2 linked regions of the Prochlorococcus marinus subsp. marinus str. CCMP1375 genome follow. Each later gene encodes a partner of the first gene's protein in a complex. Links are inferred from orthologs where the notes say so. Each region holds a gene or a part of one and is shown on either strand. Other genes may lie near its edges.

Region 1 (4,147 bases):
ATGGGCTCAAGCATTGCAAAATGAGGCAAGGATTGAATGGCTCGAACAGCCACTCGCTGTTGATGATATTGAAGGCATGAATGAATTAGCTCAAATGCTCCCTATTGCCTTAGATGAATCTTTGATATATAACCCATCTTTACGCAAATCATGGACAGGTTGGCAAATACGTCGACCATTAATAGAAGGAGATCCTCGTATTTTGCTCAAAGAGTTCAAGGAAAAAAATAGCTATATATCTATCAGTACATCCTTTGAAACCGGCATAGGAAAACGTTGGATTGAACATTTTGCAGCATTGCAACTCAGAGGCCTAACTCCTACCCAACCTGGCCTAGCTCCAGGTTGGTGCCCAAAAGGTCCTCTTTTTTGTCAGAACCCTCAACTGGTCTGGGAGGCTGCATGAGTAATCTTTTTTCAATAATTTGTAATGATCATAATCACGAAGAATGCGCTAATCGAGTAGCCGATGAATTCGAAAAAGGTTCTTGGGTCATATTAAAAACCAAAAACCAATCAGAGCAGTTTATAAGCTCCGAATTACCCCCAGGACCAGGCATAATTATTAGGGGAGGTGGCAGTACGGGAAGTTATCAACAATGTCTACATCATGTGAGCCATCTAAATCAATCCGCAATTGCAACAAGTCAGTGGCTAAAAGGGCAAGGGTTAAACCCTGTTGATTGTCAAATTCTCAATGCCTTACCACTACATCATGTAAGCGGACTTCTTCCATGGTGGAGAAGTCGTTGTTGGGGTGCTAAACACATCTGGATAGAAGCAAAAACAATGCATAATCCAAGCCAATTAGAAGAAAAATGCAATTCTCTAAAGGGTCATCATCAGGCTATAAGGATTACATCATTAGTACCAACTCAACTAACTCGACTAATTAAAAGTCCTGCTGGAGTACGTTGGCTGCAATCATGTTCAATTATTTGGGTCGGAGGAGCTCCTATCTCAAAAGCCTTGGCAAAAGCCTCAAGAGCATTAAATCTTCGTTTGGCACCTTGTTATGGAACAACAGAAACAACTGCTATGGTAACTATCCAAACGCCAGAAGATTTCCTGACGGGTCAAAATTCTTCAGGAGAGCCATTAAACGACATAGAATTACGGCTTGGGACGGGGAATACATTACAAATACGTACACAAAGACTGGCTAAATGTATAAAAGCAGATGGAACTATAAGTTCAATTGCTAATGAAGAAGGATGGTGGGAATCAGGAGATGTGGCAGAGTTATTAATTCAAAATCATGTACAGCAACTCAAAATTATTGGTAGACAAGATACAGCTATTAATTCTGGAGGGGAAATAATTTTTCCAGAAAAATTGCAAGTTAGATTGCTAGATGCTGCAATTAAAAGAAAAATAGCTATTGAAGCAATTTTACTGACAACTATTAAAGATGAAGAATGGGGAGAACGCTTAATAGCATTAGTTAGACTAAAAAACTCCCAGAACGATCATGATCTAAAAAAATCATTTGCAAGTCTTAAGCAAATTGTCAAAGAGTGGTCTTCCATAGAAAGACCAAGTGCTTGGTATCACTGCCCTGCTCTTTCTACAAATATATTAGGAAAATGGGAAATAAATAAATGGAAGTCCTGGGTAATCAAGCTAAATCGCACTAACACCTCTATGTAAAGAAGATGCTTCTAACCATCTATCAATTCCTTCAGGGAGATCACATAAGCGACGTGAATCTGAGTCAATTGATCGATGTCGTACTAAAGCCACAGCAACATTCTGCTCTCTTCTTTGAAATGTAAATTGAACTTCAAAACTTCCTATATTTAATCTAACTGGTACAAGTTGAACATTCAACTTATCTCCTATTCCAATAGGCAAGAAAAAATCGGCTTCACAATGCACTATTGGTAAAGCTACTGAAGTTGAAGTTGATATGCCTAATGAAGAAGGGAATACATCTACTGCTTTGAGTCCATATCTATCTAAGCTTTCTTCCCAAGCTTCATGAGACCATCTCAACAACTGATGAAAATGGATAACACCTGCTGCGTCTGTATCACCAAAACGAACAATACGTTGCAAGTGCAACCAGTTTTGTAGGGTTTTAGATTGCAAAATAATCAGCGGTCCACTGAACCCATAATGACGTCTATTGAACCAAGAATTGCCATTATGTCAGCTACTTTTGCACCTTTTAAAATATGAGGAAGAATTTGCAAGTTATTTAAATCAGCAGCACGTATTTTAAATCTCCAAGGAGTAACATCATTATTACCTTGGATAAACACACCTATTTCCCCCTTCCCTGATTCTAAACGTGTATAAAGCTCTCCATTAGGAATTTTGAACGTAGGAGCGACTTTCTTTGCAACATATTGAAAATCAAAACCTGCGAAAGGGCTATTTTTTCCTTCCGCGATTCTAGAAGCCTCTAAATTTTCGGTAGGTCCCCCAGGTATCATTTCACAAGCTTGTCTTAAGATCCTTAGAGATTGACGCATCTCTTCAATTCGTACTCGATATCTCGCATAACAATCACCTTCCTCAGCAATCGCTATATTCCAATCAAAATCGTCATAACATTCATAATGATCAACCTTCCTCAAATCCCAAGGCACTCCAGATGCTCTCAACATTGGTCCAGAAAGACTCCAATTAATCGCTTTCTCTTTAGAGATAGAACCAAGGCCTTCGATTCGACGTCGAAAAATTGGATTATTGGTAATTAATTTTTCATATTCATCAATTTTTGGTCCAAACCAATCACAAAAATCCTTGCATTTTTCCAGCCATCCCCATGGCAAATCACAAGCCACACCACCAATCCGAAAGAAATTATTATTTATCAAACGTTGACCTGTCGCTGCTTCCCAAAGGTCATAAATCATTTCACGCTCTCGAAAAATATAAAAAAATGGAGTTTGAGCACCAACATCAGCCAAAAAAGGTCCTAACCAAAGAAGATGATTAGCAATCCTGTTAAGTTCAAGCATTAATACACGTATATAGCTTGCTCGCTTAGGTATAGAAATATTGGCCAACCGCTCTGGAGCATTTACAACTATTGCTTCATAAAACATTCCCGCTGCATAATCCATCCGGCTTACATATGGAACAAACATTACATTTGTTCGATTTTCAGCAATTTTCTCCATCCCACGATGTAGGTATCCAATAACTGGCTCACAATCAATTACATCTTCACCATCTAGTGTGACTACTAAGCGCAGCACACCATGCATCGAAGGATGATGGGGACCGAAATTCACCACCATTGGCTCCGTTCGCGTTTCCAGCTGCGACATGGGGCCAAACATATAAAGGAATACTTAGATATTAGGAACTAGTCATGAAAGAAGAATCCAAGATTGTCACATCGAAATTCAAACACACACCTGTTTTGGTTAATCAAGTGCTTGAAGCTATTGCCAAACTTCCTTCAGAATTACTAATTAAAGGAAAACTTATTGATGCAACAATTGGAGGAGGAGGGCATTCTGCCTTGATTCTTAAGGGTTTTCCAAGTCTTCATATCACAGGGTTAGATCAAGACCCAAGCGCCATCGATGCAGCATCAAAGCAACTTCTCCATTTTGGTTCAAGGGCGGAAATTATTTCATCAAATTTTGCAGATTTTGTTCCTCAAGAAGAAGTTGCTTTTGTATTAGCTGATCTAGGTGTGAGTAGTCCACAAATTGATGAAGCGAAAAGAGGGTTTAGTTTTCGTTTAAATGGTCCTCTAGATATGCGAATGAATCCCAAGAAAGGTCTAAAAGCTGATGAGTTATTAGAAAAGACAGAAGAAAAAGCTCTCGCTGATTTAATTTATAAATATGGAGAAGAAAAATTTTCTAGAAGAATTGCTAGACGAATCAAACAAGATTTATCAGCAAACGGTCCTTATGAAGGTACATCAGCTCTTGCTTATGCAATAGCAGGATGCTATCCACCTAAAATGCGCAATGGACGCATTCATCCTGCAACTAGAACTTTTCAAGCATTGCGTATAGCTATTAACAATGAATTAGATGCACTGCAACATTTACTTCAAAAAGCACCAAATTGGCTTTTACCGGGCGGTGTATTTGCTGTTATTAGTTTTCACTCTCTTGAGGATCGATTAGTTAAAAAATCATTCCTTACAGATGAACGCCTCGAGAGAATCACTCGA
Region 2 (3,587 bases), 120 kb from region 1 along the record:
AAGGAATATTTTTATTAATAGGAACGATTACTAAGTTTTTGCCTAGAAGTATTACTGGACCAATTGTGTTTCTTGTTGGCATTTCCCTCTTAATTTGGGGTCAAAGTAGAAGCTTTAAATCAATTCAGAATGCCATTGCTCCTGAAAAGGATGATGTTTTAATAGATGCTTTGCGAGCTAAAAGTAAGCTTAATAGGGGGCCGAATATTGTTGCTATTGGAGGCGGTACAGGCCTCTCCGCATTGCTTCAAGGGTTGAAAAGGTATAGCAGTCGAATAACCGCTATTGTTACTGTTGCAGATGATGGCGGTAGTAGTGGCATTTTAAGAAGAGAATTAGGTGTTCAACCTCCTGGTGACATTAGAAATTGTTTAGCAGCTTTATCTACAGAAGAATCACTTTTAACTAGGCTTTTCCAATATCGATTTTCATCAGGAACAGGTCTGGTTGGGCATAGCTTCGGCAACCTTTTCTTGTCAGCTTTGACTTCCATCACAGGGAATTTAGAAACTGCAATTACTGCTTCTAGTCGTGTTCTTGCTGTACAAGGCCAAGTTGTTCCAGCTACAAATGCTGATGTTCGTTTATGGGCTGAACTTGAAAATGGTGAACGAATTGAAGGGGAGTCAGCTATAGGTAATGTAAGGTCACCAATTATTAGAATTGGCTGTTATCCAGAGCAGCCTCCAGCATTGCCAAGCGCAATAGAAGCAATCGAAAATGCCGAGTTAATTGTTCTTGGGCCTGGGAGTTTGTATACATCTCTTTTACCTAATTTACTTGTACCTGAGATTGTTGAAGCAATTCAAAGGAGTAAGGCTCCAAAGCTATATATATGTAATCTAATGACGCAACCTGGTGAGACTGATGGACTCGACTTGGCAGGGCATATCAGAGCAATTGAGGCTCAGTTAGCAAGTTTTGGTGTTACAAGGAGAATCTTTAATTCGATTCTTGCACAAAAAGAATTACCACCATCTGCTTTGCTTGAATATTATCTTTCTAGAGGAGCTGAGCCTGTTATATGTGATTGGAATAGGCTTAGATCTCAAGGTTATAGATTATTCAAAGCATCATTACAGGAATCAAAAATAATATCTAAGTCTGTTTTAAGGCATGATCCTAGGAAACTATCTTTAGCAGTGATGCGCTTTTATAAAAAGTATAAAAGAGATGCGTAATTAATATGCATCTTGCATTTCATAAAAGTCTGGTTGTATATAGTCTTTCCTTAATGGCCACCCTTTCCAATCTTCTGGCATCAATAACCTTTTAGGATGAGGATGATCAACAAAATTTACTCCAAACATGTCATAAGTTTCTCTCTCTTGCCAATCAGAACCTCGGAATATCTTATAAAGTGAAGGGACTTTTAGATCCCCATCTCTATTTAAAAATACTTTCACCCTAACCTCTCTTGGCTTATCACTATCCTTATAATTTTCTATTGCAATTAAATGGTAAAAACAGACAATGTTTAAACCTGGGCCCTCATCATATCCACCTTGACATTCTAGATAATTAAAGCCATTATTTTTTAAACTCACAATAATATCTAAAAGAAATTCGGGCTTTACACTAATGATTTCAATCCCTATATGGTCAACTTCGTTGACAGTATGTTCCAACCCTTCTTTGCACAATAATTCACTGATTGGTCCTCTTTGAGGCTCTAAGACTTCCTGATTAGTTTCTTCTGTTATTTTTTTATCTAATTCTTCATTCATAATTAATTCAACTCTTTAGTTGTGGTTTCAATTGATTCAGACTTTGTGGGAAGTGATATATCATCCCCTGCTTTTAAAGCTGCTTTTTGAGTCTTTGCATTTAAGTAAGATCCATTTACTAATGGATTAATCCTTTTCATTTTATGAGTGATTGTGAAATAACGGTGTGTTTGAGTTATTTTTTTTCTTTCAAGAAAAGATTCATTTCCTACTTTTTTACGGAGTTTGATAACTGCATCAAAAATTGCTTCTGGCCTAGGTGGACATCCAGGTAAATAAAGGTCTACTGGAATTAATTTATCAACTCCTCTAACAGCAGTAGTTGAGTCAGCACTAAACATTCCCCCTGTAATAGTGCAAGCGCCCATTGCAATAACATATTTAGGATCTGGCATTTGCTCGTAAAGCCTTACTAATGCAGGTGCCATTTTCATAGTTACAGTCCCAGCCACAATTAAAAGATCAGCTTGTCTTGGGGAACTTCTAGGGACTAATCCGAATCGATCAAAATCAAATCTAGAACCAATTAGAGCAGCAAATTCAATGAAACAACATGCAGTTCCATATAACAGAGGCCATAGGCTGCTTAACCTTGCCCAATTATGGAGATCATCCAAGCTAGTGAGAATAATATTTTCACTTAAATCGGATGTAACCGCTGGAGCAGCAACAGGACCACATGTTCCTGAACGAATGTCTTTTACAGCTTCTATTGAAGGAATGTTATTCAATGAATCAGCTCCATTCAAGTGCTCCTTTTCTCCAAGCATATGCTAGTGCAACTATCAAAATTGAAATAAAAATGAGTGCTTCTATAAATGCTAATAAGCCAAGTTTATGAAATGCAACTGCCCATGGATAAAGAAATACTGTTTCAACATCAAAAATAACGAAAACTAGGGCAAACATGTAATAGCGAATATTAAATTGAATCCAAGCCCCTCCAATGGGTTCCATCCCAGATTCATAGGTAAGTTCTCTTTCACCAGGCTGACTTTTTGGAGAAATTAGCTTGTTTGTTACTAACGCTAGAGCAGGAACAGCTGCTGATATTAAAAGGAAACCAAGAAATGCATCGTAGCCTGGGAGAGTAAACATTGGGCATTAAATACTTGATTATTAGTTTGGCACTCACTTAAGGTCACTTTCCTCGATAGAGTTGGGTTGTGTGAGACTGCAAACGGTGAGCGATGAACTAAAACCTGCATTAGATCAGACAGAAGCCAATAAAATTGGCCAAAGTCCTATTAATGCAGAGAAAACCTCAGATCATGAAGTTACTGATCTCAAAGAGGATCTTAGCCTCAATCGATTTGAATGCACAGATTGTGGGTATGTTTATGATCCTAAGGAAGGGCTGAAGAAATATAAAATTTCACCAGGCACCTCTTTCTTGGACATTGATCAGACAAAGTTTCGATGCCCAGTTTGTAGATCAAAATATTCTGCTTACAAAGATATAGGCGCTAAATTTAAACCTAGTGATGGTTTCGAAGAGAACGTTGTTTATGGCTTTGGCTTTAACACTCTTCCTCCAGGTCAAAAGAATGTCCTTATTTTTGGTGGTTTAGCTTTTGCTGCTGCTTGTTTCTTATCCCTTTATTCACTGCATTAAGGCTCCTATGAATCGTTTAATTAAATTTTCCTTTAACTTGATTCTGATTTTCGTACTTGGGCTAGGCCTAAGTGGTTGCGTAACAACAACAAGAATCCCCGTCCAATCAAGTAGTCCTTGGGAAGAGATTGAATTAGCCAATGATGACAATCCTCTTGATATTGCATTCGTGGATGACAATCATGGCTTCTTAGTTGGAGCAAACAGACTAATTCTTGAAACAACTGATGGAGGATCTACTTGGG

What was found.
Region 2: the proteins of PRO_RS00990 (region 1) and nuoB are in contact, whole or in part, in a cryo-EM structure (PDB 6KHJ), measured with the Thermosynechococcus vestitus proteins. The link is inferred for Prochlorococcus marinus subsp. marinus str. CCMP1375 from one-to-one orthologs. Residues at the interface, in WP_011057128.1 of Thermosynechococcus vestitus: Pro17, His18, His19, Pro20, Ser21, Met22, Val25, Arg27, Met29, Thr31, Ile38, Asp39, Cys40, Glu41, Pro42, Val43, Ile44, Gly45, Tyr46, Leu47, His48, Arg49, Gly50, Met51, Lys53, Ile54, Asn57, Arg58, Pro65, Tyr66; in WP_011056552.1 of Thermosynechococcus vestitus: Leu46, Met47, Tyr48, Thr50, Ala51, Cys52, Phe54, Ile55, Glu56, Ala58, Ala59, Ile61, Gly62, Ser63, Arg64, Phe65, Asn76, Pro78, Thr89, Thr91, Lys93, Met94, Ala97, Leu101, Met123, Phe124, Ser126, Asp127, Ser128, Tyr129.

What each region holds. Positions count from the first base shown.
Region 1 is NC_005042.1:192,999-197,145, reverse strand. What follows is about bases 1,190-4,147. They hold PRO_RS00990 (NAD(P)H-quinone oxidoreductase subunit H), read right to left. Parts: upstream 3,282-4,147; coding sequence 2,097-3,281; downstream 1,190-2,096. Other genes in these bases: rsmH (16S rRNA (cytosine(1402)-N(4))-methyltransferase RsmH), read left to right, coding at 3,326-4,147; PRO_RS00995 (thioesterase family protein), read right to left, coding at 1,624-2,091; PRO_RS01000 (AMP-binding protein), read left to right, coding at 1,190-1,650. Outside these bases: PRO_RS01005 (o-succinylbenzoate synthase), read left to right, coding at 1-406; more of PRO_RS01000, read left to right, coding at 403-1,189.
Region 2 is NC_005042.1:314,118-317,704, forward strand. The notes cover bases 595-3,587. They hold nuoB (NADH-quinone oxidoreductase subunit NuoB), read right to left. Parts: upstream 2,459-3,587; coding sequence 1,730-2,458; downstream 595-1,729. Other genes in these bases: PRO_RS01630 (gluconeogenesis factor YvcK family protein), read left to right, coding at 595-1,181; PRO_RS01635 (NAD(P)H-quinone oxidoreductase subunit J), read right to left, coding at 1,182-1,727; PRO_RS01645 (NAD(P)H-quinone oxidoreductase subunit 3), read right to left, coding at 2,463-2,825; PRO_RS01650 (rubredoxin), read left to right, coding at 2,911-3,342; PRO_RS01655 (photosynthesis system II assembly factor Ycf48), read left to right, coding at 3,350-3,587. In the rest of the region: more of PRO_RS01630, read left to right, coding at 1-594. UniProt on the Escherichia coli protein: NDH-1 shuttles electrons from NADH, via FMN and iron-sulfur (Fe-S) centers, to quinones in the respiratory chain. The immediate electron acceptor for the enzyme in this species is ubiquinone.